3 linked regions of the Saccharolobus solfataricus genome follow. The protein of the gene in region 1 binds, or shares a complex with, the protein of each later gene. Links are inferred from orthologs where the notes say so. Each region holds a gene or a part of one and is shown in the gene's direction. Other genes may lie near its edges.

What was found. The genes of interacting proteins can lie anywhere in the genome.
Region 2: rpl18a (region 1) and SSOP1_RS03790 share a complex: the UniProt entries of both Methanocaldococcus jannaschii proteins name them as parts of the 50S ribosomal subunit. The link is inferred for Saccharolobus solfataricus from one-to-one orthologs.
Region 3: rpl18a (region 1) and SSOP1_RS03730 share a complex: the UniProt entries of both Methanocaldococcus jannaschii proteins name them as parts of the 50S ribosomal subunit. The link is inferred for Saccharolobus solfataricus from one-to-one orthologs.

What each region holds. Positions count from the first base shown.
Region 1 is NZ_LT549890.1:297,835-302,698, reverse strand. The notes cover bases 1,023-3,779. They hold rpl18a (50S ribosomal protein L18Ae), read left to right. Parts: upstream 1,023-2,149; coding sequence 2,150-2,410; downstream 2,411-3,779. Other genes in these bases: ftsY (signal recognition particle-docking protein FtsY), read left to right, coding at 3,001-3,779; pfdA (prefoldin subunit alpha), read left to right, coding at 2,417-2,860; SSOP1_RS01745 (translation initiation factor IF-6), read left to right, coding at 1,477-2,148; SSOP1_RS01750 (50S ribosomal protein L31e), read left to right, coding at 1,214-1,480; SSOP1_RS01755 (50S ribosomal protein L39e), read left to right, coding at 1,055-1,210. Outside these bases: SSOP1_RS01770 (nicotinate phosphoribosyltransferase), read right to left, coding at 1-155; SSOP1_RS01765 (30S ribosomal protein S19e), read left to right, coding at 226-690; more of SSOP1_RS01760, read left to right, coding at 702-1,022; more of ftsY, read left to right, coding at 3,780-3,933; SSOP1_RS01725 (protein translocase SEC61 complex subunit gamma), read left to right, coding at 3,965-4,153; SSOP1_RS01720 (transcription elongation factor Spt5), read left to right, coding at 4,158-4,616; SSOP1_RS01715 (50S ribosomal protein L11), read left to right, coding at 4,622-4,864.
Region 2 is NZ_LT549890.1:642,535-645,799, reverse strand. What follows is about bases 255-3,048. They hold SSOP1_RS03790 (50S ribosomal protein L37ae), read left to right. Parts: upstream 255-1,442; coding sequence 1,443-1,655; downstream 1,656-3,048. Other genes in these bases: xpf (3'-flap repair endonuclease Xpf), read left to right, coding at 2,779-3,048; SSOP1_RS03775 (prefoldin subunit beta), read left to right, coding at 2,377-2,757; SSOP1_RS03780 (KEOPS complex subunit Pcc1), read left to right, coding at 2,145-2,420; SSOP1_RS03785 (Brix domain-containing protein), read left to right, coding at 1,636-2,148; rrp42 (exosome complex protein Rrp42), read left to right, coding at 599-1,426. Outside these bases: more of rrp41, read left to right, coding at 1-254; more of xpf, read left to right, coding at 3,049-3,265. UniProt on the Methanocaldococcus jannaschii protein: Binds to the 23S rRNA.
Region 3 is NZ_LT549890.1:629,937-633,248, reverse strand. The notes cover bases 255-3,095. They hold SSOP1_RS03730 (50S ribosomal protein L3), read left to right. Parts: upstream 255-1,067; coding sequence 1,068-2,123; downstream 2,124-3,095. Other genes in these bases: SSOP1_RS03720 (50S ribosomal protein L23), read left to right, coding at 2,935-3,095; rpl4p (50S ribosomal protein L4), read left to right, coding at 2,130-2,933; SSOP1_RS03735 (RNA methyltransferase), read left to right, coding at 268-1,017; ileS (isoleucine--tRNA ligase), read left to right, coding at 255-271. Outside these bases: more of ileS, read left to right, coding at 1-254; more of SSOP1_RS03720, read left to right, coding at 3,096-3,180; SSOP1_RS03715 (50S ribosomal protein L2), read left to right, coding at 3,192-3,312. UniProt on the Methanocaldococcus jannaschii protein: One of the primary rRNA binding proteins, it binds directly near the 3'-end of the 23S rRNA, where it nucleates assembly of the 50S subunit.

The sequences.
Region 1 (4,864 bases):
TCATAACCTTTAGGTAAACCGTAAGAATGTACTTCCATCCTTACTTTAGCGTCTTTAATCCCAAGATATTCTAGTGTCTTTAATGTTCTTTCAAAATAAATATCTGTGACTTTACCCTCCTTAATCTGCTTAAAATCGGCTATATAAAACTCCATTCGAGATCATATGTTATTAAAAAGGATAAATTTTAAACCTTATATACTACGAATGTAATTGAGTCTTATAATGATAACAGCTGAAATGGTACCTCCAGATCTTTTGATAAAACGGTTAGCAATATATCTAAAGGAGAATGTGAAAACTGTAGATCCACCAGAGTGGGCACTATTAGCTAAAACAGCTAGCTTTAAGGAAAGAGTACCAGATAACGCAGAGGATTGGTGGTATATAAGAGCCGCATCATTACTAAGAAAACTTTACGTTAACTCAATTATTGGAATAGAAAAAACAAGAACAATTTACGGTGGAAGAAAAAGAAGGGGGACTAGACCAGAAAAATTTGTAAAAGCTCCTGGTCATGTAAATAGATTAATATTTCAACAATTAGAAAAAGCTGGGCTAGTCCAAAAAATTAAGAATAAGGGAAGATCTTTAAGTCCTAAAGGAAGGTCATTATTAGATAAATTAGCGTTGGAAATCTTTAAAGAGCTGGCTGAGAATAATACTTCTTTGAAGGTATACTTGGAATAAGGGGTGAAAAGATGTCAACTCCAAACTCATATGATGATGAAGAATTAGAAGAATTATTAAGAAGAAAAGCTGCACAAGAGCAAAAAAGAATAGAAGAAGAGAGAAAGAGAAAAGCAGAATTAGAATCCCAAAAAGAGTCAATCTTAAGAGTAATATTAACACCTGAGGCACGACAGAGGCTAACAAATATAAAATTAGTTAAGCCTGAATTTGCCGAATCGCTGGAAAATCAATTAATTGCACTAGCACAATCTGGAAGAATAAAGATACCAATAACAGATGAGGAATTAAAGCAAATATTGGAACAGATTTCACAACAGAACAGACGTGATTTCAAAATACAAATAAGAGAGAGAGGATGGAAATGAGTAGAAATAAACCAGTAGCTAAGAAATTTAGATTAGCCAAAGCCTTAAAAGCGAACTCTCCAATACCAATATGGATAGTTCTAAAGACTCGTGGAAGAGTTAGATACAATCCCTTAAGGAGAAATTGGAGGAGAAATGATCTAAAGGTGTAAAAAATGAAAGAGAAAGATAATTTTGAAATGATAATTAATTTAAGAAAAATAAAAACTGGAAAGAGAACTGGTAGAAGTAAAAGGGCAGTAAAATTCATAAAAAAGGTTGTAGCAAGACATTTTAACGCGGAGAAGGTAATAATAGATCCACTATTAGCTAAATCAATATCAAAGAACGGAAATGATAAAATAGTAAGTAAAATTAGAGTAGTAGTTAGTAAGATAGAAGAAAAAATATATCTTGTGAGACTAGCTATTAAAAGTAGATGAATCTGCAAAGGTTATCAGTTTTTGGAACAGATAATATAGGAGTCTATATTTATACTAATAATAAATATACAATCATACCTAGAGGATTAGATAGCGAAACAAAAGAAAATATTGCCCAAGTATTAGGAACGGAGTTATTAGAAGCAGAAATATCCAGAAGTTTTCTTTTAGGTATTTTCATAAGCGGTAACGATAACGGAATTCTTTTACCTAAGTCTACAATTGATGATGAATTCAGATTTCTGAAGGAGAATCTAAGGGATTGCAGAGTTGAGATTCTTAATTCAAAAGTTACTGCACTAGGAAATACAATACTGGCAAATAATAAGGCCGCGTTAATCTACCCTGAATTTAATGATATTGAAGAGAAGATAATAAAGGAGACCTTAGGTGTTGAAGATATAAAAAGAGGGAAAATAGCTCAAATGATAACCGTAGGTTCTGTAGGAGTTATAACAAATAAGGGTGGACTAGTACATGTTGATACAAGTGAGAAAGAATTAAAAGAATTGGAAAAATTGTTCGGAGTTAAGATAGATATTGGCACGGTAAATTTTGGAAGTGTATTTATCAAAAGTGGGCTAGTCGCAAACGATAAAGGAACGTTAGTAGGCGCGTCAACTACGGGTCCAGAGATTTTAAGAATTCAAAAAGCATTAGGTGAATGAGATGAGTGGAATAAAATTTTACCTTGTCAAAGGAACTGCACTATTTGGCGAATCCCACTATCCAGAAAAGAGAAAATTTGTAAAGATAGTTAGAGCATTGAATGAAAAACAAGCTATTGAGTACGTTTATTCACATTTTGGCAGCAAGAATAAGATAAAGCGATATAACATAAAAATAGAGCAAATAAGTGAAATAAAGGAAGAAGAAATTCCAGATAGAAGAATAAGAGAATTAGCTAAAGTTGATAAAATTATAATGTGATGAAAGATGAGTCAAGGACAAGGAGGTATAACATTAGACGAATTAATAGCACAAGCAGATTACCTAAAAAGGTACATAGATTCATTGCAGAGAACTCAACTAGAATTGCTAGAGTCGATAAACTCAATAGACTCTGCAAAACAAGCGATAGAGACGATGAAGAGTGGAAATAAAGAAATGTTAGTCTTCATTGATAGAAAAGGATATCTTTTAGCAAAAGTAGGGGGTATAATAGGAGATAAGGTAACTGTTCATTTAGGTTTATCTTATTATGCAGAAGTGGACCTAGACTCAGCTATAAAGATTCTTGATAAGAGAAAGGATGAGATAAGTAAGGCAGCCCAAGATCTAAATAATGAACTTCAAAAAGCTGCTAGTACATATAATCAGATAGTTGACATACTAAATCAAATACAGCAAGCAGCTGCCAGGAGACAACAAGGTGAATAAATTGTTTTGATAAAATAAGGAAAGCTTTTTCTAATTTTGTAGATAAATTAAAGGGAGAGCAAGAAGAGACACAAAAGATCGAACAAAATATCCCTTCTACAGAGACAACTATTAGTAATCAACAGCAGACTAGTAATAACATAACGGATCAATCAGTAACTAGTGAAGTAAAGGAAGAAACTAAAGAAGAGAGGAAGAGTGGTGGAAGTATTTTTGATGTTTTTAGATATAGAGAAATTAAGGAGAAAGATATAGAAGACTTCATAGAGGAATTGAGATATCAGCTACTGGAAAGTGACGTTTCTTTTGAAGTTACTGAGAAAATTCTTGAAGATCTGAAAGAAAACATAATCGGCAAAAAGGTAAAACGAAGCGATGATCTTGAAAGAATAGTAAAGGATTCTCTGAAAAAATCTATCACTGAGATAATAACAAAGAATAATGCCATAAATGTATTAGAAGAAATAAAAAAATCACCAAAACCTTATATAATAATATTTTTCGGAATAAACGGAGTAGGTAAAACTACAACTATTGCGAAATTTGCATATATGCTTAAAAAAAATGGCTTATCGTGTATTATTTCAGCTTCAGATACGTTTAGAGCAGCAGCGCAAGAACAGTTGGAAGTTCATTCAAGAAACTTAGAGATACCTTTAATTAAAGGTAGATATGGAGGTGACCCTGCCTCAGTTGCTTTTGATGCAATACGTGCAGCTAAAAGTAGGGGTATAGATGTAGTCTTAATAGATACTGCTGGAAGAATGCATACTGACACTGATTTAGTGAATGAGCTAAAGAGAGTTGTTAATATTGCAAAGCCAAATCTAAAAATATTAGTTTTAGACTCCCTAGGTGGAAACGATGCATTAGAGCAAGCTAAATACTTCGAAAATAATGTTGGATTCGATCTAGTAATATTAACTAAAGTCGATGCAGATGTAAAAGGCGGTGTAATATTATCGTTAGCTTATGAATTAAATAAGCCTGTTGGATATTTAGGAATAGGTCAGGCTTATGATGATCTAATTCCATTTAATGCCGAATGGTTCATTCAGAGATTATTCAGTTAACTTAAATACCTTAAACCAATTATAAATTACTGTGAGTTCAAATAAGATAATTAACTGGTTCAGAAGGCTTAGAGAGGATTGGAATAGAATAATTACAGTAGCGAGGAAACCGGATAGAAACTTTTTCTCACTTAACCTTAAAGTTACTTTACTAGTATTAGCCGTAGTAGGTGTATTAGCTTACATAATTCAACTTGCGTTGACATTAATTGGGGTGTAATTTTGTGGAAAAACCGAATATGAGAAACTATTATGCTATAAAGGTGGTTGGAGGGCAAGAAATAAATGTAGCTTTAATGCTGGAAGAAAGAATAAAAACTAATAATATTAAAGGAATATACGCAATAATTGTTCCACCCAATTTAAAAGGATATGTAGTTCTAGAGGCAGAGGGTTTACATATAGTTAAACCATTAATTGCTGGGATAAGGAATGCAAGAGGTCTTGCACAAGGTTTACTACCTAGAGATGAAATATTAAAGATTGTATCTAGAAAAACTGTAGGTCCTACTGTAAAACCTGGTGATGTAGTAGAAGTAATTTCTGGTCCCTTTAGGGGTACTCAAGCTCAAGTGATAAGGGTTGAGGAAGCTAAAGGAGAGGTAGTGTTAAATATTTTAGAATCAGCATTTCCATTACAAGTCACAGTTCCTCTAGATCAAATTAAGGTCTCAAAGAGGTGAATAAGGTGCCCATAAAAACAATAAAAATAATGGTAGAAGGAGGTAATGTTAAGCCAGGACCACCATTAGCGCCAACACTTTCGCAGTTAGGGTTAAATGTAGGAGAAGTTGTCAAGAAATTAAATGAGGCTACTAGTAGTTTTAAAGGCATGTCAGTTCCAGTTACTATAGAAGTCGATAGTAGTACTAAAAAATATGAGATAAAAGTCGGAATACCTACTACTACTGCATTATTATTAAAGGAAGCC
Region 2 (3,265 bases), 340 kb from region 1 along the record:
ATACGAAGGCTATAGCTGCAGTTTACGGTCCTAAGGAGATGCATCCAAGGCACCTATCTCTTCCAGATAGGGCAGTACTTAGAGTGAGATATCACATGACACCATTCTCTACGGATGAGAGAAAGAATCCAGCACCTAGCAGAAGAGAGATTGAGCTTTCTAAGGTTATAAGAGAGGCTTTAGAATCAGCAGTTTTAGTAGAGCTGTTTCCTAGAACTGCTATAGATGTATTTACTGAAATATTACAAGCAGATGCTGGATCCAGATTAGTTTCATTAATGGCCGCCTCCTTAGCACTAGCAGATGCTGGAATTCCTATGAGGGATTTAATAGCTGGAGTGGCTGTAGGGAAGGCTGATGGTGTAATAATTCTAGATTTAAATGAAACCGAGGATATGTGGGGAGAGGCTGACATGCCTATTGCAATGATGCCATCTTTAAACCAAGTAACGTTATTTCAACTAAATGGTAGTATGACACCAGATGAGTTTAGGCAAGCTTTTGATCTAGCAGTTAAGGGTATAAATATAATATATAATTTAGAGAGAGAGGCTCTAAAAAGTAAGTATGTAGAGTTTAAAGAAGAGGGTGTATAGCGTTGTCTTCTACTCCATCAAACCAGAATATTATACCTATAATTAAAAAGGAAAGTATAGTAAGTCTTTTTGAGAAAGGCATTAGGCAAGATGGAAGAAAATTAACGGATTATAGGCCTCTTTCGATAACACTAGATTACGCAAAAAAAGCTGATGGTTCTGCTTTAGTTAAGTTAGGCACAACAATGGTATTAGCTGGGACCAAACTCGAAATAGACAAACCTTACGAAGATACTCCTAACCAAGGCAACCTTATCGTGAACGTTGAACTTTTACCGTTAGCTTATGAGACCTTCGAGCCTGGACCTCCAGATGAGAATGCAATTGAATTAGCTAGAGTAGTAGATAGAAGTTTAAGAGATTCCAAAGCTTTAGATCTAACTAAACTTGTGATAGAACCAGGTAAAAGCGTATGGACAGTGTGGCTAGATGTTTATGTATTGGATTATGGTGGAAATGTACTAGACGCATGCACGTTAGCTTCAGTTGCAGCATTGTATAATACTAAAGTGTACAAGGTAGAACAACATTCTAACGGGATTAGCGTTAATAAAAATGAGGTTGTGGGAAAATTACCATTGAACTATCCAGTAGTTACAATTTCTGTAGCAAAAGTTGATAAATATTTGGTAGTAGATCCAGATTTGGATGAAGAATCAATAATGGATGCTAAAATTTCCTTTTCCTATACTCCTGATCTAAAAATAGTAGGGATTCAAAAGAGTGGAAAGGGCAGTATGTCTTTACAAGACATTGATCAAGCTGAGAATACAGCAAGATCAACAGCAGTTAAGCTTTTAGAAGAACTTAAAAAGCATCTAGGAATCTAATTATTAGGTGACAATTATGGGTAAAGTCACGGGAATTTCGGGAAGGTTCGGAGCTAGATATGGATCTACTCTAAGGAAAAAGTGGAAAGAAATAATGGAGAAGAGGTACGATGAACATCAATGTCCCTATTGTAAGACTACCGGTAAGGTTATCAGGTTAGCTTCCGGGATATGGTATTGCAAGAAATGTAATTCTAAGTGGGCAGGTCTTGCATATACACCGTACTAGAATAGTTATAACTTCGTCTAGAGACCCTAGTATTAGGACAAGAAATTTTTTAAATGTTTTAACTTTTGTATTGCCAGATTCAGTTAAAATTACGCGTGGTAAAAAAAGTAAGATAGAAATATTTGAAAGGGCTATTAATTTAGGGGCATTATATTTATTGTTCGTATTAGCCAAGAATGGGAATCCACTAAGGATAATTGTTTATGATTTAGAGAGCCTCTCTATAAAATACTTTTTTAAATTAAGTGGTTTGTCGTTACCTTCTGACTACAACGTATCATTAAACCAGATAAAAGGGCATAGTAATGTGTGCATAAAACTAAACGAATGTGATTTTCTAAGGGATTTTCTAGTTGATATGAATATGTACAACTTAACAAATAATTGTGACGTTGTTGTGAACTCAAGGCTTATCCATACCAATATTTGTGAACTTCTGTTTATGTTAACTACGAAAAATATTAAGTTTTTGAAGATGATATTAGAAGCGTGAAAATACAGATTTCGCTCTATGTAGATAATTCCAATAAGATCGAACTACAAGAAATTATATATAATTCAATAATAATTGAAAAGATAGATACTAAATATGTAAAAATTAGGAAATCTCCTTTGCAGATTGAGATAGATGCACCATCAATTACAAGAGCTAGGGCTATAATGAACTCTTATATACTTTGGATCTATACAATTCTAAAGTCACTGGAAGAGGTGGAAAAAAGTGGCCGAGAAATTACCTCCAGAAGTTCAAGCTCAACTAGCTAAGTTTCAACAGTTAAAAGATCAGCTTGATAGATTATTGTTAGAAAAGTCTACCATAGAGAATGAGTTAAGGGAGATAAATAAGGTATTGGAAGAGTTATCCGTTCTCAATGCAGATGCAACCATTTATAAGATTGTTGGGAATCTATTAGTTAAGTCAGATAAGACATCAGTAGAAAAGGAGCTTAATGATAGGAAGGAATTGTTAGAACTCAGATCGAGGACTTATCAGAAGCAAGAAAGTATTTTAAGAAAGCAACTAGAAGACTTGCAGGCTAAAATAAATGACATGCTATCGAAGTATTATCCGCAAGGTGGCCAAACAGGTATAAAAGCTTAAGCAAAGTAACTTATTAGTGTTATGGTAATTAGAATTTATGCTGATGATAGGGAAAAGGCTAGTGGCATACCAGAATTATTAAAGGAGTTAGGAATTACAGTAATATTTTCTCAACTTACTGTAGCTGATTATGTAATAACTGATGATGTTGCAGTAGAGAGGAAATCAGTAAATGATCTAGTAAATTCAGTTTTTGACAAAAGGTTTTTTGACCAAATTAGCAGGCTTTCAGAGGTTTATCGTTTTCCAATATTACTCGTAGAGGGCGATATTAATGATATTAGGAAGATAACTGAAAAGTGGAGAGCAATTAACAATGCGTTAATTTCTGCTACAATTGATTATGATGTTAAAGTGTTTTATTCTAGGGACAAAAAAGATACGGCAGAAGTTTTGAAAAAAATAGCTGAAAAATTCCAATTTGGTGAAAACAAGAGTAATCGAATTAGTTTACATAATAAGGCTAAATTGGAAAGTGTTTCTGATATACAACTTTACATTGTAGAGT
Region 3 (3,312 bases), 330 kb from region 1 along the record:
GGAGAGTGAAGAGGAAGAGGGATTAATTAGGGACATTATAAGGAGGATACAATTCATGAGGAAACAACTAAAACTAAATGTTTTAGATTATATTGAGATTAGCATGAAGGTACCAGAAGAAAGAGTAAAAACTATTCAGAAATGGGAGGAATTTATTAAGAGTGAGACAAGGGCTAGTAACATAATTCTAGGTGAAGCTAAGGGAGATATTACAATGGATTGGGATATAGAAGGGGAATCTTATATAATAGGGATAAAGAAGTCTACATGATGTTTCCTTTTCCACGTTACAAACCTTTAAATGTTGTCCTTTTTTTATCTATATTTGATGTTGAAAATTCTCTTCTTGAAGTTACGTTAAAACTTTCATTTATACTTAGAGTCACAACTACATTTAGAGTGAATAAAATTTACTGGATAACAGATTCCCTAAATTCTAGAAAACTAGAAAAAATAATTACAGATATTACTAAATATGCTCTTTTACCACCGTATCTTAAAAAATACGTTCCTATTAGTCGTAATTTGAAGAAAGTTGGTTTAATGAGTCCACTAGGGATACCGTATCACTTTATTTTTAAACAAGCTGTTGAAGGTGAGATAAGATTAGGATATAAGGGTGATTTTGGTCTGAACAAGAAATTAAATTCATCATCGAAGACTATTTTAATTACTGACTCACTAAAAGCTGGTTATATCGACTATCGTGGTTTCTATTATACTGGAGTAAAAAATGAGTTTATAGACTTTAAAAAGGTATTTAATTTTGATAATCTTATAATTGCTAGTAGGAGTGGGAAAAATCCCTTACAAGCTAAGGAACAGCTAACCAATTTGTACAATAAATATGGCCTTACCTTGATGATTGGACCACCAACTGGAAATCTATTACAAAGATTAGGTAAGCAATACTTAGATAAGTCGTATAACTTTGTTATTAAACAAGGAGTTTCAGATATTAGGGCGGAAGAGGCATTAGCTTATTCTCTGTCTATTCTAAACCTTCTGTTAAGTTAGATTTATAATGCTTGAGTGATAGGTGAAATAGCAATTAGTGGGGATTAAGAATGGGTCATCGAAAGTTAGCCTCACCTAGACGTGGGTCAGCTGGTCTTAGACCTAGAAAAAGATCATCCGAGTTATTACCAACACCTAGAACATGGCCTCAAATAAATTCACAGAATCCAAAATTGTTAGGCTTTGTAGGATATAAGGTTGGCATGACACACGTTTTTATGATTGACGATTGGCCTAACTCTCCTACTAATGGTAAAGAGATATATATGCCGGTTACAGTCTTAGAAGTACCTCCAATTATACCGTTGGCGTTAAGAGCTTATGCAATTGACGGTAAAGGCGAACCAAACGTAATAACAGAGTATTGGTCTTCCTCCTCTTTACAGTTCTTGGATATTACGAGAAGAATTCATTCAATTTCATCTTTTTTGAAAGATGATGAAAGTAAAAAGAAGTTCGATGAAAGATTTAATACTAAGTTGGATCTTATCAAATCTAACCTAGATAGAATAGTCTACTTTAGGCTTTTGGTCTCCACTCAACCTAGGAAGATACCATCATTAGGTAAAAAAGCGCCAGATTTAGTAGAGATTCAGATAGGTGGAGGAGAAAAGAAATCACAATTGGACTATGCATTAAACATTCTAGGAAAAGAAATCACAATTAGAGACGTTTTCAAAGAGGGTCAACTAATAGATGTGGTAGGAGTTACTAAGGGTAAGGGTTTTGCTGGTGTGATAAAAAGATATAGTGTGGTAGAATTACCTAGGTGGCATAAGCATAGAAAAGGAAGTAGGAAAATAGGTACTAGAGGTCCATCTTTAGGAACACCTAGTTATACGCCTCAGCCTGGACAGTTAGGTTTTCATAGGAGAACTGAATATAATAAGAGGATTATAAAAATTGGTGATGAGCCTAAAGAGATAAATCCTGCAGGTGGTTTTGTAAGATATGGAATAGTAAGGAACACATATGTTTTGTTAGAAGGCTCAATATTAGGTTCAAAGAAGAGGCCAATATTCTTAAGAGAACCCGTTAGGCCTTCTTATGTTTTTGAAAATCCTCCTAAGATAACTTATGTTAACCTTTTAAGTCAACAAGGGTGAAAGTGAATGTATTTAGAGCTAGTTAAGAAGAAGTCTGATATTTTGGATAAAGATGGAAATAGAATAAAAGAGGTTGAATTACCCATTATTTTTTCGTTTCCAGTAAGAAAAGACCTAATAAGAAGAGTATTTATAGCTGAGTTTACACATTCGCTACAACCAAAAGGTAGAGATCCTAATGCAGGCAAAAGGACATCAGCTGAGAGTTTTGGAATAAATCTTGGTATGGCCAGAGTTCCTAGAGTTAAAAATTCTGGTGAAGCTGCCTTAGCACCTAATACCGTAGGCGGAAGATTAGCATTTCCCCCCTCAGTAAACAAAAAACTTGCAGAAGAGGCAAACGTTAAGGAGAAACGATTAGCTGTAATTAGTGCACTAAGCGCTACAGCGGACATAGCTTTCGTCAGAGCTAGGGGACATGTATTTAAAGATTCAGTACGTTTCCCTATAGTAGTAACTGACGATATTGTTAATCTAAAAACCACAAGTGAGGTGGAAGAGTTTTTAAAGAAAATAGGTGTTTACGATGATGTAGAGAGAGTGAAAGAAAGGATTAGGATAAGGGCTGGAAAGGGCAAAATGAGGGGAAGAAAGTATAAGGAACCAATAGGTCCGTTAATAATTGTACATGACAGCAATTCCCCAATAATTAAGGCTGCAAGAAACTTAGCTGGAGTTGATGTAGTTAATGCTAAAGACGTAAGCGTTATTCATTTGGCTCCCGGAGCTCATCCGGGTAGACTTACTATTTATACCGAAAGTAGTATAAAGATTTTAGACGAACGATTAAGTAAGAGAGTGGTGAGTTAGAATGATTCAAATGGCTTTAGCTACAGAGAAGGCATTAAAACTTATTGAGTCCTATAATACGCTTACATTAATAGTAGATAAGAGTGATACTAAAGACGACATTAAGAAATCTGTAGAGAGATTATTTAACGTTAAGGTGGTAAAAGTCAACGTAGTTATAACACCTCAAGGTTACAAGAAGGCATATGTAAAATTAGCACCAGAATATAAGGCAAGTGATATAGCCCATAAATTGGGCATATTTTGAGGTGATATAAAATGGGTAAGAATTTGTTACAGCAAAGGGCAGGCAAGGGTTCTCCAACTTTTAGAAATCCAGGCTGGTTAAGAATAGGTAAGGTAAGATATCCTAACATTTTTGGGCATTTTATAGGCAAGG